One region of the Mesorhizobium sp. WSM4832 genome, then DNA from elsewhere that is predicted to be linked to it. Evidence: predicted binding sites of a transcription regulator. Region 1 holds the regulator's gene; each other region holds the start of a gene.
What was found. Region 1 encodes PhoB, which activates phosphate uptake and scavenging genes when phosphate is short. Its sites were predicted from a motif close to TGTCATNNANCTGTCAT; they were not measured.

Region 1 (5,589 bases):
TGTCGACGTCCCTTGCACTCCACAACAGCCGCAAGCGAAAGAACGGCGTGATGATGACGCTTTGCGTCATCGCCGCCGGCATCGGCCTCGCCTGGCTGGCGCTGATCCTCGGCGCCCTGCTCTACAAAGGACTCTCGGGGTTGTCGCTGTCGGTGTTCACGCAAATGACACCGCCGCCCGGCGATGCCGGCGGCCTGCTCAACGCCATCTACGGCAGCATCGTGATGACCATCATCGGCATCGTCGTCGGCACGCCGATCGGCGTGCTGGCCGGCACCTACATGGCCGAGTATGGTCGCTTCTCGAAGCTCACCACGGTGGTGCGCTTCATCAACGACATCCTGTTGTCGGCCCCCTCGATCATCATCGGCCTGTTCGTCTATGAGCTGCTGGTGCGGCCGATGGGGCACTTCTCGGCGATTGCCGGCGCCGTAGCGCTGTCCATCCTGGTGATCCCCGTCGTGGTGCGCACCACCGAGGACATGCTCAACCTTGTGCCCAACGCACTGCGCGAAGCGGGCGCCGCCATCGGCGCGCCGCGCTGGGTGGTGATCCGCTCCGTCGCCTATCGCGCGGCCCTGTCCGGTATCGTCACCGGCATCCTTTTGGCGATCGCCCGTATTTCCGGCGAGACGGCGCCGCTTCTCTTCACCGCGCTCAACAACCAGTTCTGGTCGAGCAATCTCAATGCCCCGATGGCCAGCCTGCCGGTGACCATCTTCCAGTTCGCTCTCAGCCCCTACGAGGAATGGCAGCAGCTGGCCTGGACGGGCGCACTCATAATCACCCTGACGGTTCTCGGCCTGAGCGTCATCGCCCGCAGCCTGACCGGACGCAGAGAGGACAGATGAAACCGATGTTGTCCACCGACCTGAACGCACCCGACACGACCGTCGAGAAGGCCAAGATCGAGGTCAAGAACCTCAACTTCTACTATGGTCAGTCGAAGGCGCTGAAGGACATCAACCTGTCCCTGCCCGAGCGCAGCGTGACCGCCTTCATCGGGCCGTCGGGCTGCGGGAAGTCGACGCTGCTGCGCGTGCTCAACCGCATCTACGAACTCTACCCGAAGCAGAGCGCGGAAGGGCAGGTGCTGCTTGACGGCAAGAACATCCTCGACCGCTCGCAGGACCTCAACCTGCTGCGCACCAAGATCGGCATGGTGTTCCAGAAACCGACGCCGTTCCCGATGTCGATCTACGAGAACATCGCCTTCGGCGTCAGGCTCTACGAGAAGATCGGCAAGGCCGAGATGGACAGCCGCGTCGAGCAGGCGCTGAAGCGCGCGGCGTTGTGGAACGAGGTCAAGGACAAGCTGAACGCCAGCGGCCTCAGCCTCTCCGGCGGCCAGCAGCAGCGTCTGTGCATCGCCCGCACCGTGGCGGTGAAGCCCGAGGTCATCCTGCTCGACGAGCCGGCCTCGGCGCTCGATCCGCTGTCGACCGCCAAGATCGAGGAACTGATCGACGAGCTGCAGGCCGACTACACGATCGTCATCGTCACCCACAACATGCAGCAGGCGGCACGTGTGTCGCGGCAGACGGCGTTCATGTATCTCGGCGAGCTGGTGGAGTTCGACCGGACCGAGAAGATCTTCACCTCGCCCCGCGAGAAGCGCACGCAGGACTACATCACCGGCCGCTTCGGCTGAGTTCATACGAGGACATCATCATGGCCGAACATACCGTCGCTTCCTTCGACGAGGATCTGAGGCAGATCAGCCGGCTTATCAACGACATGGGCGACCTTGCGGCCTCCATGGTCGGCGCATCGGCCAGGGCCCTGCTCGAGACCGACAATGCGCTGGCGCAGCGCGTCGTCTCCGACGACGCCATCATGGACGCGCGCCAGCGCGAACTTGACGACCGCGCCATCACGCTGATCGCCAAGCGCCAGCCGATGGCGGACGATCTTCGCCATGTGGTCGGCTCGATCCGCATGGCGGGCGACCTCGAACGCATCGGCGATCTCGCCAAGAACATCGCCAAGCGCGTCGGTTCGGTGGGCGTCAGCGCCGCGCCACGCGATCTCACGCATTCGATCGATTCCATGGCGCAGCTGGTGCTGATCCAGGTCCAGGCCGTGATCCAGGAATACACGGTGGGCGACGCCACGGCGCTGGCCAAGCTTCGCAACGACGACGAACGCATCGACGTCAAATACACGTCCGTCTTCCGCGAGCTCCTGACCTACATGATGGAAGACCCGCGCAACATCACCGCTTGCACGCATCTTCTGTTCTGCGCCAAGAACCTCGAGCGCATCGGCGATCATGTGACCAACATCGCCGAGAACGCCTATTATGTGCTGACCGGCACGCAATTGCCCGCGAATCGTCCGAAGCAGGACGAGATGTCGGCGCCGGCGGCCTGAAGGGTAACTGGCAATGATCGCGCCACGCATCATGGTGGTGGAGGACGAGGAGCCGCTAGGAGTGCTGCTCCGCTACAACCTCGAATCCGAGGGTTACCAGGTCGAAGTGGTGACCCGCGGCGACGAGGCCGAAATCCGCCTTCAGGAAAACGTTCCCGACCTGCTCGTGCTCGACTGGATGGTGCCGGCGGTTTCCGGCATCGAGCTTTGCCGACGCCTCAGGATGCGGCCCGAGACCGAGCGGCTGCCGATCATCATGCTGACCGCGCGAGGCGAAGAAAGCGATCGGGTTCGAGGTTTGTCCACCGGCGCCGACGATTATCTGGTCAAGCCGTTCTCGACGCCGGAGTTCATGGCGCGCGTCAAGGCGCTGCTGCGCCGCGCCAAGCCAGAGGTGCTGTCCAGTGTGCTCAAGGTCGGCGACATCGTGCTCGACCGGGAATCGCATCGCGTCTACCGCAAGAAGAGCGAGATCAGGCTCGGCCCGACCGAGTTCCGCCTGCTCGAATTCATGATGCGTCACCCCGGCCGGGTGTTCTCGCGCAGCCAGTTGCTCGACAATGTCTGGGGCGAGACGATCTACATCGACGAGCGCACCGTGGACGTCCATGTCGGCCGCCTACGCAAGGCGGTCAACAACGGCCGCATGCCGGACGTCATCCGCACCATCCGCGGGGCGGGCTACGCGATCCGCGAGGATTAATGCATGTCGCGCAAAAGTGTGCAGCGGTGTTTTGCCAAAACGACATGCATAAAAACAAAGACTTAAAGCGCGCGCCTGAATCCGTTTCAGCGACGCGCTTTAGAGCCCTTCGATCCGATTAATAGCCTGAATCTCGCGAGAGGAAGAAGCCGCCTCCGGATGATATTCGCTTCGAGTCGGCATCACTGAATCGGGACGTCAGAGGCAGCTGCTAAACGACGCTGGATATCTTCGACCAACCGGCCTGCTTCCTCCGCGATTGCCAATATTGTGCCCGACCGTCGCGAGATCGCGAAAGGCAGGCCGGCAAAATACACGCCGGGAGCGCCTGCGAACCCGTTCTCGTGCAACGGTTGGCCGTGTGCATCGAGCACCTCGGGAACGCGCACCCACCCGAAATCCCCCCTGAACCCAGTGCACCAGATCACCGTTGTGATCCCCCTGGCGTCGAGATCGATTGATCGGACCGGTGGATTGGGCAGCAGCGCGGCAATCACCTCGGCCGGGTCCGGCTCAGCCCGCGGGGCATCGATACCGTTGCGCTCGATATACTCGTCGATCTGGCTTCGAATTCTTGCGGAGCCCTCGTCTGCATGGCGGACATGCGCTTCTGCCTCGTCGCTGAACGAGAGGTGTCCGGCGTCGACGCCCGTGAGCCGGCCCAGAAGGACAACGCCTTGCGCGCTGAGGGACTGCAGGCTGATCGTATGGAGCGCTCCTGTCAGCGGCCTTCCGGGAATGGGTCCCTGCTGAAGCATTTCCCTGCGCGTCACATCTATCAATCCGGAAAGAACCATCCAGACACTGATGTGGCGACCCCGATACATGCGGGGCAGTCGGCCGACCCGGCTGCTTGCAAGAAATACGGTTCGCCCCGCCTGGACCAAGTCCTCGGCGATTTGGCCGCCCGACTGGGCGCTGCCGATCACCAGGACGGCCCCATGGTCGAGACCGGATGCGTTGCGGTAGGCCGATGCATCGATCTGTCGGATGTTGAGCGGCAGCAAAGCAGAGAAAGGTGGGCGCGCCGGACAATTCTGGTTGCTGCTGGCGATCACCACGTTCCTCGCCCACAGGGAGCCGTTCGGAAGGGTCAGCCGGTAGAGGCCGCCGCTGGCAACAAGGTCGGTCACCGGCGTACCGGTTTCCACCGGAAGGCCATACCGCCCGGCATAGTCCTCCAACAGCGCGACAAACTCGCCGCTTGTCATCGCACCGTCGGGATCTGGGCCGACATAGGTATCCCCGGGCATGACTGTTTGGCTGTTGGGTGTGTTAATCCGAAAGGAGTCCCAGCGCTGGGTTCGCCAGGTCTCGCCGATGCGACCTCGCTCAAATACTCTATGGCGCAAGCCGCGCTGCTTCAGCGCATGACTGACGCCTAGCCCCGCCCAACCGGCACCGATGACGGCGGCATCAAGAACGTCCGTTCCGCTCGTCATTACGCTCCCCTCTGATTGTCAACCTATTGTATTTTGCGCAATCAGCAATGGCGGGCCTTCTGGTACCGCGGCGTCTGCTTCACAACCCGTCGGACTTCTTCAACTCTTTCGACCCGTTGCGGACATTCTCAGCGAACGTTTGCCGCCTGGAGCGCTTCAGCTTTTGACGGAATCGCCGACCCCGATGGTGCTCGCGCGTATCCACAGCAATCCGGCCAGCCAGGCGATGGCTGTCGCAAGAACCACTAAGCCCAGGTCAAGAGCCCACTCCGGCACGAACGCACGGAGCGCGATCGGCACCGCGCCGATGACGTAGAGAGCCAGTGGAATGCGCGGCATATCTCGTCCAACGGCAAGAGAGATCGCAAATGCCAGCGTTCCAAGCAGGAAAAGCAACGAACTGGCGACTAGAGCCAGTCCGAGCGGCCCGGCTCGCAGGTCCATGATGATCGTCGGCGGAAGTTTCGAAAATACGAGATTGATCACCACCTCCACACCTTCCAAACTTGCCAGCGCAATGAAGTTGATGACAAACGCGATGGTGCCGAATAGGCCCGTGCGCCTGCCAAACGCGAGAAACAAGCCCACGACGAGACCGAGCGCCAAAATCTCGGCGAGCGGCGCGAGGAGTTGCGTTAGATCGGTGGTCGAGATCAGCGAACTGCGTTTAGCCGCGTTGACCAAAAGAATGAGCGCACTTCCCACCCCGGCGACGGCGGCAAGCCGATAAAGCGTGGCGCCGGACACGGCCGCACTCGGCTGAGCAGTCCGGAGATTCTGCTTGTGCTGCGGTTCTTCGGCTGGGTCCTGGGATGATGTGAACGATTGCGAACGGCGAGTTTCGGCGTCTCTGGCGAGCATGTTCGGGTCCTCCGTCTGGGCATTTGGCAGCCGCGAAGACCGCAGGCCTGTTCCGATCCCATCGGTAATCATTGCTTACATTCGCAAACGCGAATTGTAAACAGTGATTACATTTTGGAGGTTTCTTGATATAGAGGCGAGATGCAGCTCGATGGAACGAGGGACGAAATGCCAAAAGCCAAGACGCCTCATCGCACCAGTTACCACCAT
Region 2 (5,589 bases), on a different contig from region 1:
TCATCACCGAGCATCCGATCCTCCTGCTCGACGAACCGACCGCTTCGCTCGACGCCAGGAACCGCGATGTCGTGGTCCAGCTGATCGCCGCCAAGAAGGCGGCGGGCGTCGCCTTGCTCGGCATCTTCCATGATCTCGACGTGCGCGACGCCGTCGCCGATCGCGTCATCGACGTCACCGCTTTCGCCGCAGGCAAGGTAGCCGCATGATGAAGCTTTCGGAAACGCCGCTGATCCATCCGACGGCGCAGGTCGAGAACTCGACGCTCGGCCGCTGGACCGAGATCGCCGAGCGCAGCCGCGTCGCCGAATGCGAGCTCGGCGACTATTCCTACATGATGCAGGACTGCGCCGTCTGGTGCGCGACTATTCGAAAGTTCTCCAACATCGCGGCAAGCGTGCGCATCAACGCCACCAACCACCCGACCTGGCGGCCGACCCTGCACCACTTCACCTACCGCGCCTCCGACTATTGGGACGACGCCGAGCATGAGAGCGAATTCTTCGCTCAGCGCCGCGCAAAGCGCGTCACCATCGGCCACGACACCTGGCTCGGCCACGGTTCGACGGTCCTGCCCGGCGTGAGCGTCGGCGACGGCGCGGCGGTCGGCGCGGGTGCGGTGGTGTCGAAGGATGTCGCGCCCTACACCATCGTCGGCGGCGTGCCGGCAAAGCCGATCCGCGAGCGCTTCGACCGCCGCACCGCCGAGCGCTACCAGGCTTTAGCCTGGTGGGATTGGGATCATGCGAGGCTGCGCGCCGCGCTCGACGATTTTCGTGAACTGTCGGCCGAGGCTTTCCTGGAGAAACACGGCGGCTGAAGACGGGCGTGTTTTCGCGTGTGTCCAGGAACATGCGCATATGCTAAAGTGAGGTATGTTTGAGGGGTTCATGCAGCCCTTGCGAGAAGACGTGCCGGCCCCGCCGACAGCCGCCGCGGAGCCGGGAATGGTGACTGCCTTTGTGGTCCTGGTCTTTCTCGGCAGTATCCTTGCCGCTATTTGGTTCTGATCCGTTTCCATCTCGCGCGAGACCCTGACCGTGCCGATCATTCGTCCCGCCACACCGGCCGACACAAATGCGATCTGGTCCATTCTCGAACCTGTCCTGCGGGCCGGTGAAACTTATGCGCTGCCCCGCGACTGGAACCGCGACCAGGCGCTGGGCTACTGGTTTTCCGATGGCCACGACGTGTTCGTGGCCGAGGAAACCGGCGACGTGGCAGGCTGCTACTATCTCCACGCCAACCAGCGTGGTGGCGGCGCGCATATCGCCAATTGCGGCTATGTGACATCGGCCGCATCGACCGGGCGCGGCATTGCGACCGCGATGTGCGAGCATTCCTTGCAGCGGGCTGTCGAACTCGGCTTCCGCGCCATGCAGTTCAACTTCGTCATCAGCAGCAACGAGCGCGCGGTGAAGCTGTGGCAGCGGCTCGGCTTCGACATTGTCGGCACCATCCCGCAAGCATTCGACCATCCGCGGCTAGGCTATGTCGATGCGTTCGTGATGCACCGCATGCTGTAGACATACGTGGGTTTCACATCCTTGACACATGAGTCGGACACGAGACGATCTCCCCCAGGAGATCGCCATGCTCGACACAATCAGACCCTCGCTCGCCGGATTCTTCGAAGGTACCAACCCGACGCCGCCGACGCATCTCGGCACTCGCTACGACACGGCTGGCAACTTCCTGCTCGAACCCGGCAACACTGTCGTCTGCCATCTGGTCAAGGGCTCTGCTTCCGAAGCGGCGATCATCAAGGTGCGCGAGCGCATGCTCGCAATGCCCGACGCCGATCGCCTCGCCTTCACGCCGATCTCCAGCCTGCACATGACCCTGTTCCAGGGCATCATCGAATATCGCCGCCGCCTCCCTTACTGGCCTTCGGACGTACCGCTCGACACCGACATCGACGGCATGACCCGCCTCTATCTCGAACGGCTGCAAGGCTTCGAGAGTCACGACCCCTTCAAGATCAAAGTTGTCGAAGTCGTGCCGACCGGCCTCACCGTCGCCGGCGCCACCGAGGAAGACCGCCGGATCCTGAACGCCTGGCGTGACGCGCTTTCGGTACCGTTCGGCTACCGCCACCCGGACCACGACGCCTATGTCTTCCACATCACTTTCGCCTACCAGATCCGCCGGCTCGCCGACGAACGCGTGGCCGTCTGGCGGGATCTGTTCGACGATTGCCTGTCGTTCCTCGAGCGCCAGGCTCCGGTGATCGAATTGCGCCCGCCGGCCTTCTGCAGCTTCAAGGACATGAAGCATTTCGAGGAATTGCTTATCCTGGAGTAACCCCGCCAAGCCTGTGGGCGGTAACAAAACTGACATCAATCCGACACCCCAGCTTCACGTGCCTGCGCTAGCGAAGGTTAACAGACCTGCAAAAGCGATGGACTGGAGTTTTGGTATGTCAGCATCATCGGCCTCGCTCGAAATCCGCGGCATAACCCGACGATTTGGCAAGAACACCGCTGTCAGCGACATCAACATTTCCATACCGCGCGGCCAGATGGTCGGCATCATCGGCCGCTCGGGCGCCGGCAAGTCGACGCTGCTGCGCATGATCAACCGGCTCATCGACCCTAGCCATGGTTCGATTTTCTTTGACGGCGCCGAGGTGTCGAGCCTGCAGGGTTCGCCGCTGCGCCGCTGGCAGCGCGACTGCGCCATGATCTTCCAGCAGTTCAACCTGGTGCCGCGCCTCGACGTTTTGACCAATGTCCTGCTCGGCCGCCTCAATCACCGCTCGACGGTTTCCAACCTGCTCGGCATGTTCACGCGCGTCGAATGCGCCGAGGCGGTGGCCGCGCTCGAGCGCCTCGACATCGCCCGCACCGCATTGCAGCCGGCCGGCACGCTGTCCGGCGGCCAGCAGCAGCGCGTCGCGATCGCCCGCGCCATGATGCAGCAGCCGAAGGTGCTCTTGGCCGACGAGCCGATCGCCTCGCTCGACCCGCTCAATGCTAGGGTGGTGATGGATTCGCTGCGTGACATCAACCTGCGCGAAGGCATCACCGTCGTCACCAACCTGCACACGCTGGACACGGCGCGAGCCTATTGCAATCGCATCATCGGCATGGCCGCCGGCAAGGTCGTCTTCGACGGCGCTCCGCAAGACCTCGACCGCGACGCCGTGCGCACTGTCTACGGCGCCGATGCCAGCGGCGCCGAGATCTCCGAAGCCATCACGTCGACCAGCGTGACCATCAGGCCCAAGATCACCGCATCCGCCGGACCGCTCGAACCAGCCTTCCCTGGCTACTGAGTCCACCGCCTCGCGCCGATAGCTCGGGCCAATCGCGGATTTCAGCAGAGCAACCCGGATCGCCCGCCAGCGTCAAAGGCAAGACTTGGAAAATCAGAACGCCGCCGGCGCGCAGCCGGAACAACAGGAGAGAGATCAAAATGTTCAGGAAGATGGTTTTTGGAGCAGTTTCACTGCTCGCCATGGCGGCAAGCGCCGCACACGCCGCTGACATCAAGGAGTTCCGCGTCGGCATCCTCGGCGGCGAGAACGAGACCGACCGCCTGCGCAACTACCAGTGCCTCGCCGACCATTTGAAGTCGGAATTCGGCTTCGAGAAGGTGTCGCTGTTCCCGGCCGCCGACTATGACGGCGTGATCCAGGGCCTGCTCGGCGGCACGCTCGACTTCGCCGAGCTCGGCGCGTCCGGCTACGCTAGCGTCTATATCAAGGACCCGAAGGCGGTCACGCCGATCCTCACCACCCAGCAGACCGACGGCTCGACCGGCTATTATTCGGTCGGCCTGGCGCTGAAGACGTCCGGCATCACCGACATCAAGTCGGCCAAGGGCAAGAAGCTCGGCTACGCCGATCCGGACTCGACCTCGGGCTATCTGATCCCGCTGACCCAGATTCCGAAGGACACCGGCGCTTCGAACGAGACCTACTTCGCCTCGACCCAGTTCAACGGCGGCCATGAGAACAACGTGCTGGCCGTGCGCGACGGCAAGGTCGACGTTGCCGTGGACGATTCCTCAGGCATCGGCGACTTCAAGAACGGCTACACCTCCGGCACCTTCCACAAGGAAGTCGCCAAGGGCGCCGTCGACCCGAACGACTTCGTCGAAGTGTGGCGCTCGGGCCTGATCCCGAACGGCCCGCTGGTGGTCCGCACCGCGCTCGGCGACGACATGACCGCCAAGCTCACCGCCTTCTTCACCGCCTTGCCGGCCAAGGACAAGGCCTGCTTCGAAGGCGTCGAGGGTGGCGATTTCACCGGCTACGTCCCTGTGAAGCCGGAATTCTACAACGTCATCGTCGAAGCCCGCAAAGCCGCTATCGGCGGCTGACGGCATCAGAAAAGGGCGGCGTGGTGAAACGCCGCCCTTTTTGCATGTTCCAATCATGACAGTCTCGGCGACAATCCATACCGAAGCCACCCGGCAGCAAGCGGATGCCTGGCGACGCCAGACCTCGCTGCGCCGTTTCTACACCGCGCTCGGCGTCGCGCTGCTGCTTGTCGCCATGTGCGCCACGATGTGGTTCGCCGACGAAGCCAATGCCGGGCATTTCTTCGACCGGTTGCCGCACATTCTCGACTTCCTGAGCTGGCTGGTACCGAAGGACTGGAGCGATGTCTGGCGGGCGCTTTTCGATATCGCCTCGCCAAATGACAAGGGCACGCAGGAGTTCAACTTCCCGCTCGGCCGCGTCTACGTCTGGGACGGCTTCTATATCCCTGAATATTTCGAGCTGATGCTGACCACGGTGAACGTGGCGCTGGTCTCGACCTTCATCGGCTTCGTGTTTGCCGTGCCCTTCTCCTTCATCGCCGCGCGCAACCTGACGCCGAGTCCCCTCCTGCGGCTTGTCGTCAAGCGCTTCATGGAATTGCTGCGCGCCTTCCCCGAGATCGTCATCGCCGGCCTGTTCGCGGCCATCGTCTCGATCGGCCCGGTCGCCGCCATCATCGCCATCGGCCTGCATTCGATCGGCGCGCTGGGCAAGCTTTTCTACGAGATCAACGAGAATATCGACATGCGCCCGGAGGAGGGTCTGCGCGCGGTCGGCGCCAACTGGTTCGAGCGCGTGCGCTTCGCCGACCTGCCGCAGGTGCTGCCCAATTTCATGTCCTACACGCTGCTCCGGATCGAGATCAACGTGCGCATCTCGACCATCATGGGCGCGGTCGGCGGCGGCGGCATCGGCGAGGAGCTGAAGCTGTCGATTTCGCGCGGCTTCGGCGCCAAGACGCTGGCGCTCGTGCTGCTGCTCTTCACCACCATCTTCCTCGTCGACCAGTTCTCCGCCTGGCTGCGCCGCAAGCTTGTCGGTGAGCAGGCTTTCCTGATGAGCGCTTGATATGGCTGCTATAACCGCCGACGAAATCAGCGCGATCGAACAACGCTTTCCGGAAATATTCCACCGCCCTGCCTACAAGCGCTTCTGGCCGCTGCTGCTGATTGCCGGCACGGTGCTCTATCTCGCTTACGCCTTGTGGTTCTTCAGCCTGCCGCAGGTGCTGCGCGAGTCGCATTGGGAGCGCCTGCCGCTCTTCCTGTCGCAGTGGATCAGCTACGACCTGCAGCCGGAATTCCGTCTCGACCAACCGC
Region 3 (5,589 bases), on a different contig from region 1:
CGGCGCTCGAAGACCGCGGCGGGATCGACGTGATCGCCGCGATGCTTGATTCCTGCGATGCCGAGACACCGCGCGAGGAGTGGCACCGCGTCGGCATGGATTTCCACATCGAACTGGCAAGGCTTTCGGGCAACGAGTTTCTGCTCAGGGGGGTTCGCGACGCGATGACCAGGCTGTCGCGGGCGCGCTGGCTGGAGGTGCGCGATGAAAAGGCGCTCGACCGCGCCTGGGCCGAACATCACGCCATCCTGGCCGCCGTCGGGGCCGGTCATGCCGACGCAGCGGCGCGGCTGCTTTCCGATCACATCGCCGGCAGTCGCGATCGGCTGGTCACCTCGCTGCATGACGACCGGCGCGGCTTGCGCGCCAGGGGATTCGCCGTCGTCGCAGCGTAGGTATCGCGCGGCCATTCGCATTAGCGGGCTTGCAACATGACCGGGAGAATGCTGTAGGAGACTAGGGGGATGAAGGCTGACTACCGTTGACTATCTTGCTGAACTCGCGGACGCATGGCCACAATTTCACGAACCGCCGCAAAGCTGTTCTATTACGCGCGCAATTTCGCGCGTGACCGCGCACCGCAATCACTGTTTCGCGATCGCCTGGCCAGCAGGCTTGAGCAGGCCAGGCTTTCGGGCAAGACGGTCCGCGAGCGACTGAACTACTACAACAAGCTGGAGCACCCGTTCGTGCCCAGTCCGGACGCCATAGCCGTCGGCAAGCTGCCGTCCTCTTCCAGCATGTATTATTACGACCTCAAGGAATTCGCCCGCTACTTCGATCCCGGCCTGCTGATCGATTTCGAATACGGCGACGTCGTCGGCGTTCCGGAGTTTCCGAGGATCGTCAAGGACCGGCCCATCGGCGACGACAACGCGAACGGCGTGCTGATGAAGCTCAACAAGTTCCGCCACTTCTACATGCCGCCCGACAGCCTGCCTTTCGCGGCCAAGCGTCCGATGGTGGTCTGGCGCGGGCATCTCAACAACCCGATTCGCACCCGCTTCGTGGAAATGGCCGCCGACCTGCCGATCTGCGATGCGGGCTCCCACAGGGCCGATGCGCCGGACGGATACCGCAAGCCGTTTCTGAACATCGAGGAACAACGGCGTTATCGCTATATCGTCTCGCTCGAAGGCAATGATGTCGCGACAAACCTGAAATGGATCATGAGCTCCAATTCGCTCTGCCTGATGCCGGAACCGACTTACGAAACCTGGTTCGCCGAAGCCCAGGTCGAGCCCAATGTCCACTACGTGCCGCTGGAGCAGGATTTCTCCGACCTGGCCGACAAGGTGGCTTATTTCGAAAAACATCCCAACGAGGCGGGACGGATCACCGCCGCCGCCAACGCCTATTGCCGCAAATTTGGCAACGAGCCGGACGAGCAGGCGATCTCGCTGCTCGTCCTCTATAAATATTTCGTGCTGAGCGGGCAGATAAAGCCCGACGCGGAAGTCTGGCGCTTTATCGCCGGCTAAGGCAATTCCAGGAAAAGTGCGTAGCGGTCAGGCTCGGCTTCGCCGTAGCCTTCCGTCCGGAATTGCGTAAAACACCCTCGCTGCGCCCTAGGCATGAGAGCGGTCGAGCACCCGATCGGCCGGTCCGAAACGGTCCCTTGCCGTGTACTGCTGGTGCCAGTAGGGGTAAAGCACCGGTGGCCGGCTGACGGCATCGAGGCGCTGGCGCTCTTCTTCGGTGAGCGAAAGGCTGGCCGCGGCGAGATTGTCCTCGAGCTGCGCCTCATTGCGGGCGCCGATCACCAGCGAGCTTATTGCAGGACGGCCGAGCAGCCAGGCAAGCGCCACCTGCGCGCCTGAGACGCCGCGTGCCTTGCCGATATCGACCAGCACATCGACGATGCGCCACAGGCGATCCTCGTCGCGGATCGGCGGTTCCTTCCAGCCGCCGATCTGGCGCGCGGTTGGGCTGTCGCGATGATATTTGCCGGACAGCAGGCCGCCGGCCAGCGGGCTCCAGACCAGCACGCCGAGGCCCTGGTCGACCGAGATCGGCAGCAATTCGTATTCGGCCTCGCGCGCTTCCAGCGTGTAGTGGATCTGCTGGGTGACGAAACGGGCCTGATGGCGGCTGTCGCTGACAGCCAGCGCCTTCATCACCTGCCAGCCCGAGTAATTGGAACAGCCGATATAGCGGACCTTGCCCTGGTTGACCAAGGTGTCGAGCGCCGAGACCGTCTCATCCAGCGGCGTCAGCCCGTCCCACTGGTGGACGAAATAGATGTCTATGACGTCCGTCTTGAGCCGATTCAGGCTCCTTTCGCATTCGCGGATCAGATGGTGGCGCGACAGGCCTTCGTCATTGGGGCCGCTGCCGATGCGCATGCGCGCCTTCGAGGCGATCAGCACATCGTTCTTGCGCTTGCCGCCAAGCGCCTCGCCGATGATCTCTTCCGAGAGGCCGTTGGAATAGACATTCGCGGTGTCGATGAGGTTGATGCCGGCATCGATGCAGGTGTCGATGATGCGCCTGGCTTCCGCCAGATCGGAATTGCCGACGGCGGCGAATGGGCCCGAGCCGCCGAAGGTCATGGTGCCAAGCGTCAATGTCGAGACTTTCAAGCCGGAACGGCCCAGCGTGCGGTATTCCATGTCAGTCCTCGCAATTGTTGAAGAAGCGCCGTGGCGAGCGCCGGGAAGAGGCAAGGGGATTTGTAGGACAATTCAGGTGGCTTGTCGCCCCGCTGCCGATACGCGCCGATCACATATCGGCTATTTCGATGCTGTCGTCCCGCGCTTGCAATAAAACCGTCATTGCGCCTCTGTATCTCAGTCGGCTTACGGAGTGTCGTGTTCGGCCGGAGCCGCAGCGCATTCCGAAGCGATATGGCTGACAGACAGACGGAGCTGCGCGATGAATGAAGTGAAGCCGAATTCCGGGGCGAAGGACTGGCTCGAAGCCGAACTCGAAGACACGCTCGACGAGGACTATGAGCTGGAGATTTCCGAACCGGCGCTCTCGCTCGAGATCGCCAAGATCTACAAGAAGTCGCATCCGCCTTCCATGGAGCGCATGACCTATTTCCGCGAGCTGCTCAGGCTGCAGTCCGAACTGATCAAGCTGCAGTCATGGGTCGCCTACCACAAGAAGAAGCTTGTGGTGATCTTCGAGGGCCGTGACTCCGCCGGCAAGGGTGGCGTCATCAAGCGCATCACGCAGCGCCTCAACCCTCGCATCGCCCGTGTCGTGGCATTGCCGGCGCCGACCGAGCGTGAAAAGTCGCAATGGTATTTCCAGCGCTACGTGCCGCATCTGCCGGCCGGTGGCGAAATCGTGCTGTTCGACCGCTCCTGGTACAACCGCTCCGGCGTCGAGCGGGTGATGGGCTTCGCCAACGGGGACCAGGTCGAGGAGTTTTTCCGCGACGTGCCGGAATTCGAGCGCATGCTGGTCCGTTCCGGCATCACCCTGGTGAAATACTGGTTCTCGATCACCGACGAGGAACAGCAGATGCGCTTCCTGATGCGCATCCACGATCCCATGAAGCAGTGGAAACTGTCGCCCATGGACCTGCAGTCGCGCGTGCGCTGGGAGCAATACACCAAGGCCAAGGAAGAGACCTTCGCCCGCACCAACATCACGGAAGCGCCCTGGTTCATCGTCGAGGGCAACGACAAGAAGCGGGCGCGGCTGAACTGCATCGACCACCTGCTGCAGCAATTGCCGTATGAGGAGGTTCCGCACGAGGAAATCACGCTGCCGGAGCGCGTCTTCAACCCGCAATACGAGCGCCAGGTCCTGCCGCGCGACCTCTACGTGCCGGAGAAGTATTGAGGGTTATTTCCTTCTCCCCGTTCACGGAGAAGGTGCCCGAAGGGCGGATGAGGGGCGGCGCCGACGTCGGTGGTTGAGCCCCAATTCGCCGCAAAGGTCAAATGGCATCGGGAACCTGTCGCTAATCTCCACCGGCAGCGCTGCCCCTCATTGCCCTGCCGGGCATTTCTCCCCGTCACTATACCTATCGGATTCACACATTTGGAAGCTCGAGACGAACGCCGTATTTAATGGCGTTGAACTCGGCCAAGCCGATGCGCATGACCTTGGGGCCTGGCTTGCCGTAGTAACCGGTCCAGCCGCCCAGGCGGGCGATGACCCAGGCGGCAAAGGCCATGGAGCCTTTCGGGTGAGGATTGCGTTGTCGCTCGGTCTTGCCCTCAAGCTTGGCGCAGACGGCTTCAAGGATGGGACGGTCGTCAGGATCGAAAGCATCGCCTAGACACTGATCGGTGTTGCCGTCGCGGGCCTGCACGAGTTGCTTGATGGTAACGGCGGCAATCGTGGCCGCGGCAACGAAGTTGGTCATGGCTTGCGGCTCGCCAATATCGGCCCCCTCGATGTCGAAGCCGGCTGTCTTGAGCGTGCGGAAGAACTCCTCGATGGTCCAGCGCATACGGTAGAGATCGATGACGCGACGCGCCTCGGCAACGGTGGCGACAGCGTGGGTGGTCAGCAACCGCCAGTGCACGGGTTCATTGCCATCATCCGGTTGCGAGGTCTCGCGAACGTCGACCAGGGTCAAGCCAACCATGTCGGGCAACGCTGGATCGGCTCCGTTGAGCGGCCGCCGCAGCCTCACCGGCGCGAAGCGCATCGCCAACTCGGCATCTCGTGCCCTGCGCCCAGGGGCGGCGGGAATGGTCACCGCGAACCGGGCTTGCTCGGGCTGCGCGTCGATGAAGGCAAACAGCAAGCCCGGTTCGTCCTGTTGTGTGTCGACGCGTCGGTTTTGGCAGGCCCGCACGACCAGATCGACGTTGTGCGGCCGTGTCGCAAACAGCTCATAGAAGTCGCTCTCGCGATCCGACACCATGGTGATGCTGGCTGCTTCATCCAGAACCTCGCCGGCCTGCCGTGTCGCATCGATCCAGCGCTGCGATTCCTTGAGCGTCGTCGTCCGCTGGCGTCGTGGCGCCTGCTCTTGTCCATTGCGGTTCCAGACCTGCATCGCCACAAGACCCAGCAGCGCTCCTGTGCCGGCCTCCATCGCAAGAACCGGGTGCAGCAGCAAGCCTGCCGCCTTGCCATTGCCAACCGAGCCGTAGCGGTCCGATGCGCGGCGACCCTTCAGCACCAACTCCGAGGTGTCCTGCACCGCAACGACGTGCCGGCCGGCTGCACGCTGCCCGGTCAGCGCGCCGGCGTGCTGCGCCATCTCCACCGCCGTTACCGAACTGTTGTGCAAAAAGCGTCGGAACCGCATCTCGCCTGCCCGACCTGCGCCAAGGCGGCGAATGCACGATCCAGGCCGCGCAACCAGCGCAGCATGCAGGCAGGCCCCCCTTTTTGCAGGAAGCGATCACCAAATCGCCCCAGTCCGTACTCGATCCCTGTCATGCCACATCTCCCACATTCCTAGCTCAGACAAAGAATCGCGCTTCGCTGCAAAGCGCAACCGAGATGTGTGAATGCGATAGGTCACTATACGGGGAGAAAGGGCTTCTTCGCCTAAGCCCGCCCGATCATCACATGGGTCGCATCGGCCGTCGCCACCTGTTCGGTGCAGCGGTAGCCGAGCTTCAGCATGTCGAGCCCGGCGAAGAGGTGCTCGCCGGAGCCGAGCAGTCCCGG
Region 4 (5,589 bases), on a different contig from region 1:
GCGCTGCGTCGAATAGCCGAGCGCCAGCAGAAAACCCTCGTCGCCGCGCGACAGGGCCTGCAGGCGGATGTCGCGCGCCATCGGGAATTGCAGCGGCTCGCGGGTGATGTCGCCAGGCACGTGGTCGAGCGGCATGTCGCCATCGGCTTCGATCAGGCCTTCATGGGCGAGGATGGCGGAGACACGCGGCATCGCTTCGGCCTCGACCGGACGCTGCGCCGGCGTTTCGACCTCGGTGCCGGCGGCGAGTTCGGGATCGAGCAGTCGGTGGGTATAGTCGAAGGTCGGGCCGAGCACTTGCCCGCCGGGCAGGTCCTTGTAGGTGGCCGACACCCGCCGCTCGAGTTGCATCGCGCCGGTATCGACCGGATTGGTATAACCGAAACGGGGCAGCGTGGTGCGGTAGGCGCGCACCAGGAAGATCGCCTCGATCATGTCGCCGCGCGCCTGGACGACGGCTAAAGCGGCGAGCTCGCGATCATAGAGCGAGCCTTCGCTCATCACCCTGTCGACGCCAAGCGCCAACTGCTCGACGATCTGGTCGAGGCGCAGCGCCGGCACGGAACGATCGCCGCGGCGGCGATCGGCCAGCAGGCGATGGGCGTTGGCTATAGCGGCCTCGCCGCCTTTCACCGCGACATACATGTCATGCCTCCATCGTCTTGATGCGGGTGGTGCGCGGCAGGCAGGCGAGGCTGCCGGGCGCCGCCAGGATGATGTCGACGCCGCGCGGGAAACGCTGGTTGTTCTGCTTCCATTGCTCGACGAAATGGCGCGGCATGCCGGTCGGCGCGATCATCGCCGTCTTTTCGATGCCGGGGCCTTCGAGCAGCAATGTCGGGCCGGAACCGAGATCGCTGGTGAGCAGGATTAGCGTCGTCGAGCGGTCGGGATATTCCTGAGTGCCTTGCGAGAAACCGTCGAGCGCCACCATTTCCGCCGGTTTGGCGATCAAGGCGAAATGCGCGTCGGCCGGCGTGTTGGCCAAAGGCGCGCCGGTGTGAAAGCCGAGCCAGGCCTTGACCGAAGCTTCGGCCTGCAGCGGCGGATCGAGCCAGAGCGGCGTGTCGTTGTCGCAGAGCGCCAACGCCACGGCGCCGGCCGTTGCCGACAACGGCGCCGGCGGATGGGCGAGCTGCTGCAGGGTCTGGACCGTGCCGGGGCGCGCCATCGCGTCCATGATGGCGCGGAAGACGATCTGCGCGTTGAAGACCGGTTCGGTGAAACCGCCGTCGATCGATTGCGTGGCGATATCCATCAGTCCTCTCCGCGCACCATGGTGAAGAAATCCACTTTCGTGGCCGCCGTTTCGACCCGCCGCGTCTCGCGCGCCGCATCGAGCGCCGTGCGCAAGGGCGCGGCCAGCTTCGTCTCGACCGCCTCGCGGTGCGCCGGGTCCTGCCACAGCGCGTCGGCAATGGCTGCCAGCTTAGCCTTGCCCTTGTCGCGGCCGAGCGCGTAGGAATGGCCGACCTGCCCGGTCGGCAGCCGCACCGTGGCGCGGGTGACGGTCGCCTCGCCGACATTGAAGGGCGCGCCGCCGCCGCCGATCCGCCCGCGCACCGTTACCAATCCGGTCTCCGGGCCGCGCAAAAGCTCGGCCTCGGAAGGCAGGCCCGACTCGTTCCACAGACGGGCGATCTCATCGGCCGCGGCATGCGCCAGCGTCGCCATCAAGGCCTTCCGCCCAGCCTGCTCGCGCGCTTCCTGTCCTCGCATGGCATCGCTCCTGCATATCGGAATTTGTCTATTGATATAGACAATTATACAAATTATACTTATCTCGTAACGAGAGTCCATGACGGGTGGATGACAGGCGCAAGAAATTGCTTTGGGGGCAGTGAGTGGTCGGACTGGCGGGCAGCATCGAAAGACGCAACGGCGTGTCGCTGTGGCGGCAGATCGCCGACAGGATCTTGCAGGGGATCGCGAGTGGCGATTTCGCCGAGAATGCAGCGCTGCCGCCTGAAGTCGTGTTGGCGGCGCGCTACGGCGTCAACCGCCACACAGTGCGCAGCGCCATCGCAGCACTTGTGCAGGAAGGCGTGCTGAGGGCCGAGCAGGGGCGCGGCACCTTCGTCTTGTCGCGCAAGCGTCTGTCCTATCCGATCGGCGCGCGCACGCGCTTCTCGACCGGGCTGCAGGGGCAGACGACCGAACGGCATATCGCGCTATTGTCGTCATCGACAGAGCCGGCCAGCCGGCGCATCGCCGAGGCGCTGGCTATAGCGAAGGGCGCGGCCGTCATCCGCCTGGAGACACGCGGCGAGGCCGACGGTCACCCGGTGTCGCGCGCGACGACCTGGTTCGATGCCGGACGCTTCACCGGCATCGAATCCGCCATGGCCGAGACGGGATCGATCACCGCCTCGCTCAAGCGCTTCGGCATCAACGACTATCTGAGACACTCGACGGTGCTGTCGGCACGTCATGCCGATGCCGACGACCTTGCCGCGCTGGATTTGCAGCCCGGCGCCATCGTGCTGGTCACCGTCGCGGTCAACGTCACGCTCGACGGCCAGCCGATCCAGTTCGCCGAGTCGCGCTTTCCCGCGGAACGGGTGGAACTGAGGCTGTCGGGCGGCGATTAGCCTTCGGCATCGTCATCTTCGGACGATAAACCGGAGGTCGTCATCCACGGGCGGAGCGACGCGAAGCGGAGCGCAGACCCGAGGATCCATTCCGTAACCTTGATCGTAGAGCGCAGCGGAGCAGAATTCTGGATCGCTGCAACGCGTCGACGTCACGGAATGGATCCTCGGGTCTGCGCTGCGTCGCTACGCTCCTTGCTCCGCCCGTGGATGACGAAGGGATAGGCGCTTCTGCCAACCACCAAGACTGCGACTTGCCGGGGCAGACAACCATCCAGTTAGCGAGACCTCGATGCGGGCTTCCTAGCCGACCTCGATAACCGCCTTGATCAACCCCGACTTCTCATGCGTCCATCTGGCGAGATCCCGCGGCGTTCCGGCGAGCGTCGTGCGGTGGGTGACGAGCTTGGCGAGCGGCACGGCACCGTTGCGGATCGAAGCGGCCACATGCTCGAAATCCGCCTTCAGCGCATTGCGGCTGCCGATCAGCGTCATCTCGCGCTTGTGGAATTCGGGGTCGGAGAAGGCGATGTCGTCCTTGACGACGCTGACCAGCACCAGCGTGCCGCCATGCGCGACATGGACGAAAGCCGACTGCACAGACTGGGTGTTGCCGGTCGCGTCGAAGACAAGATCGAAACCTTCGCCGGCGGTTGCCTGCCGCACCAGTTCATCGGCTGTTGCCTTCGAACCGTCCAGCGCGGCAAAGCCGAGTTCTTTTTCGGCGAAGCCGAGGCGCTCGGCGCTCATGTCGAGCAGGCTGACGTCTTGCCCTGCGATGCGCGCGAAGATCGCCGTACCGAGGCCGATCGGGCCGGCGCCGATGACCAGCGTGCGCGCGCCGGGCATGCCAAGCGATCGGCGCACCGCATGCGCGCCGATGGCCAGGAATTCCACCGCGGCGGCGTCGGCCAGCGACAGGCCGTTTGCCGGGTAGAGGTTTTGCGCCGGTACCAGGATCTCGTCGCACATAGCGCCGTCGCGGTGGACGCCCAGCACTTCGATCTTGACGCAGCAATTCGGCTTGCCATGCCGGCAGGCAATGCATTTGCCGCAGGCCAGATAGGGATTGATGATCACCGGCTCGCCGACGCTGATGTCGACGCCTTCACCCGCCTCGACGATCGTGCCGGAAACCTCGTGGCCCATGATGCGCGGATAGGCCAGGAAGGGATGCTTGCCTTCGAAGATGTGGTAGTCGGTGCCGCAGATGCCGACATGGCTGACCGCGACGCGCGCCCAGCCGGGCGGCGGCGCACCGGGGTCGGCGCGGTCTTCGAGGACAAGCTCGCCGGGCGAGCGGCAGACAACGGCTTTCATGGGCAATCCGAAGCAAAAAAGCGCGCCGGCCTCGGTCTCGCGGGCCGGCGCGGAAGTTTCAGGGAGGATTCATTTGCCGCGACGGCGCAGACCGTCGAAGTAGACGATGACGATGATCAGCAGGCCGGTGATGATCCGCTGCCAGAAGGCATTGACGTTGAGCAGGTTGGCGCCGTTGTTGATGGTGGCCAGGATGAAGGCGCCGAGCAGCGGCCCATGCACCGAACCCACCGCGCCGAACAGCGAGGTGCCGCCGATCACCGACGAGGCAATCGCCTGCAGTTCCCAGCCTTCGGCCTGCGTCGGGTTGCCGATGCCGATGCGTGAGGCGAGCAGCACGCCGACGAAGGCCGCGCACAGGCCGGACAGCGTGTAGGCCATGTAGATGGTGCGCTGCACGTTGACGCCGGACAGGCGCGAGGCCTCTGCATTGGAGCCGACCGAGAACAGATAGCGGCCCCAGCGGCTGTGATGCAGGAACACGTAGGCCGGAATACCAACCAGGATGACCATCCAGAACAGGTTGGGGACGCCGACGAAGGAATTGCGCGAGAACTCCTGGAAGGCGTCGTTGTTGATCGAGATCGAATTGCCGTTGGTCATCAACAGGCCGATGCCGCGCAGGGATGTCAGCGTCGCCAGCGTGATGATGAAGGGCGGCAGGCCCATTTTGACGATGCCGAAGCCGTGGAACAGGCCGATGGCGACGCCGACCAGAAGAGTGATCAGGATAGCGAGGAAGACCGGCAGGCCGGCATTGATCAACATGGCGGCGATGACGGTGGTGAAGCCGACCACCGCGCCGACGGAAAGATCGATGCCGCCGGTGATGATGACGAACGTCTGGCCGACCGCCAGGATGGCAATCATCGAACCTTGACGCAAAAGGTTCGAGATGTTGTTGGCCGAGGCGAAGCTCGTCGTCGCCAGCGACAGGATGACCCACAGCAGAACCAGCAGCGCCAGCAGCGTCAGCCCGAACAGGGCGTTGTAATTTCGCTTGGGCTTTTCGACGGCGATGGCCTCGGTGCTCATGTCTGACCTCCCTGCTTTTCTTGTTTCTCGGCAAGCGCCTGCGTGAGAATTTCCTCGTGGTCGGCGGTGCGGAAGCCATGCGTGGCGACCAGCTTGCCGCGCCGGAACACATGCAGCGTGTCGGCCAGTTCATAAACTTCCGGCAGATAGGACGAGATCAGGATGATGCCGGCGCCTTTCGACAGAAGCGCGCTGAACAGCCGGTAGATCTCGGCCTTGGTGCCGACATCGACGCCAACCGTCGGCTCGTCGAAGATGAACAGCTTGGCGCCATGCGCCAGCCATTTGCCGATGACGATCTTCTGCTGGTTGCCGCCGGACAGGCTGGAGGCGAGCGCATTGCGCGTCGGCGTCTTGATGCGCAAGCCGGCGATCTGGCGGTCGGCCTCGGCCTTTTCCTTGGCACCGGAAATCAAAAGGTTGCTCGAGATGCGCTTGTAGATCGGCAGGTTGAGGTTCATGCCGACCGGCAAATTGAGGCACAGGCCCTGATCGCGGCGGCTTTCCGGCGCCAGCGCCATGCCGAGCCGGATCGCGTCGTGCTCGGAATTGACCTGGACTTCCTTGCCCTGCCACAGGATCTGGCCGGCCGACTTCCGGTGGCGGCCGTAGAGCGTGGTGACGAACTCGCTGCGGCCGGCGC

Region 2: the regulator PhoB is predicted to act here: its motif matches at 2,335-2,351, upstream of phnC (phosphonate ABC transporter ATP-binding protein).
Region 3: the regulator PhoB is predicted to act here: its motif matches at 2,759-2,775, upstream of ppk2 (polyphosphate kinase 2).
Region 4: the regulator PhoB is predicted to act here: its motif matches at 1,799-1,815, upstream of phnF (phosphonate metabolism transcriptional regulator PhnF).

Annotation. Positions count from the first base shown of each region.
Region 1 is NZ_JBVVQH010000008.1:14,428-20,016, forward strand. Features, by position in the region: gene pstA (phosphate ABC transporter permease PstA) at 1-851, shown strand, start outside; gene pstB (phosphate ABC transporter ATP-binding protein PstB) at 848-1,651, shown strand; gene phoU (phosphate signaling complex protein PhoU) at 1,672-2,373, shown strand; gene phoB (phosphate regulon transcriptional regulator PhoB) at 2,387-3,076, shown strand; gene AC0L2L_RS13130 (flavin-containing monooxygenase) at 3,259-4,518, opposite strand; gene AC0L2L_RS13135 (hypothetical protein) at 4,675-5,379, opposite strand; gene AC0L2L_RS13140 (TetR/AcrR family transcriptional regulator) at 5,548-5,589, shown strand, end outside.
Region 2 is NZ_JBVVQH010000021.1:52,933-58,521, forward strand. Features, by position in the region: gene phnL (phosphonate C-P lyase system protein PhnL) at 1-209, shown strand, start outside; gene AC0L2L_RS25725 (DapH/DapD/GlmU-related protein) at 206-820, shown strand; gene AC0L2L_RS25730 (GNAT family N-acetyltransferase) at 1,035-1,526, shown strand; gene AC0L2L_RS25735 (DUF1868 domain-containing protein) at 1,594-2,304, shown strand; gene phnC (phosphonate ABC transporter ATP-binding protein) at 2,420-3,277, shown strand; gene phnD (phosphonate ABC transporter substrate-binding protein) at 3,418-4,326, shown strand; gene phnE (phosphonate ABC transporter, permease protein PhnE) at 4,382-5,338, shown strand; gene phnE (phosphonate ABC transporter, permease protein PhnE) at 5,340-5,589, shown strand, end outside.
Region 3 is NZ_JBVVQH010000027.1:83,362-88,950, reverse strand. Features, by position in the region: gene AC0L2L_RS29750 (GntR family transcriptional regulator) at 1-395, shown strand, start outside; gene AC0L2L_RS29745 (glycosyl transferase family 90) at 510-1,481, shown strand; gene AC0L2L_RS29740 (aldo/keto reductase) at 1,569-2,612, opposite strand; gene ppk2 (polyphosphate kinase 2) at 2,875-3,795, shown strand; gene AC0L2L_RS29730 (IS4 family transposase) at 3,989-5,221, opposite strand; gene AC0L2L_RS29725 (dihydrofolate reductase family protein) at 5,467-5,589, opposite strand, start outside.
Region 4 is NZ_JBVVQH010000021.1:44,398-49,986, reverse strand. Features, by position in the region: gene AC0L2L_RS25700 (carbon-phosphorus lyase complex subunit) at 1-645, opposite strand, end outside; gene phnH (phosphonate C-P lyase system protein PhnH) at 647-1,258, opposite strand; gene phnG (phosphonate C-P lyase system protein PhnG) at 1,258-1,719, opposite strand; gene phnF (phosphonate metabolism transcriptional regulator PhnF) at 1,854-2,591, shown strand; gene AC0L2L_RS25680 (zinc-binding alcohol dehydrogenase family protein) at 2,895-3,911, opposite strand; gene AC0L2L_RS25675 (ABC transporter permease) at 3,981-4,946, opposite strand; gene AC0L2L_RS25670 (sugar ABC transporter ATP-binding protein) at 4,943-5,589, opposite strand, start outside.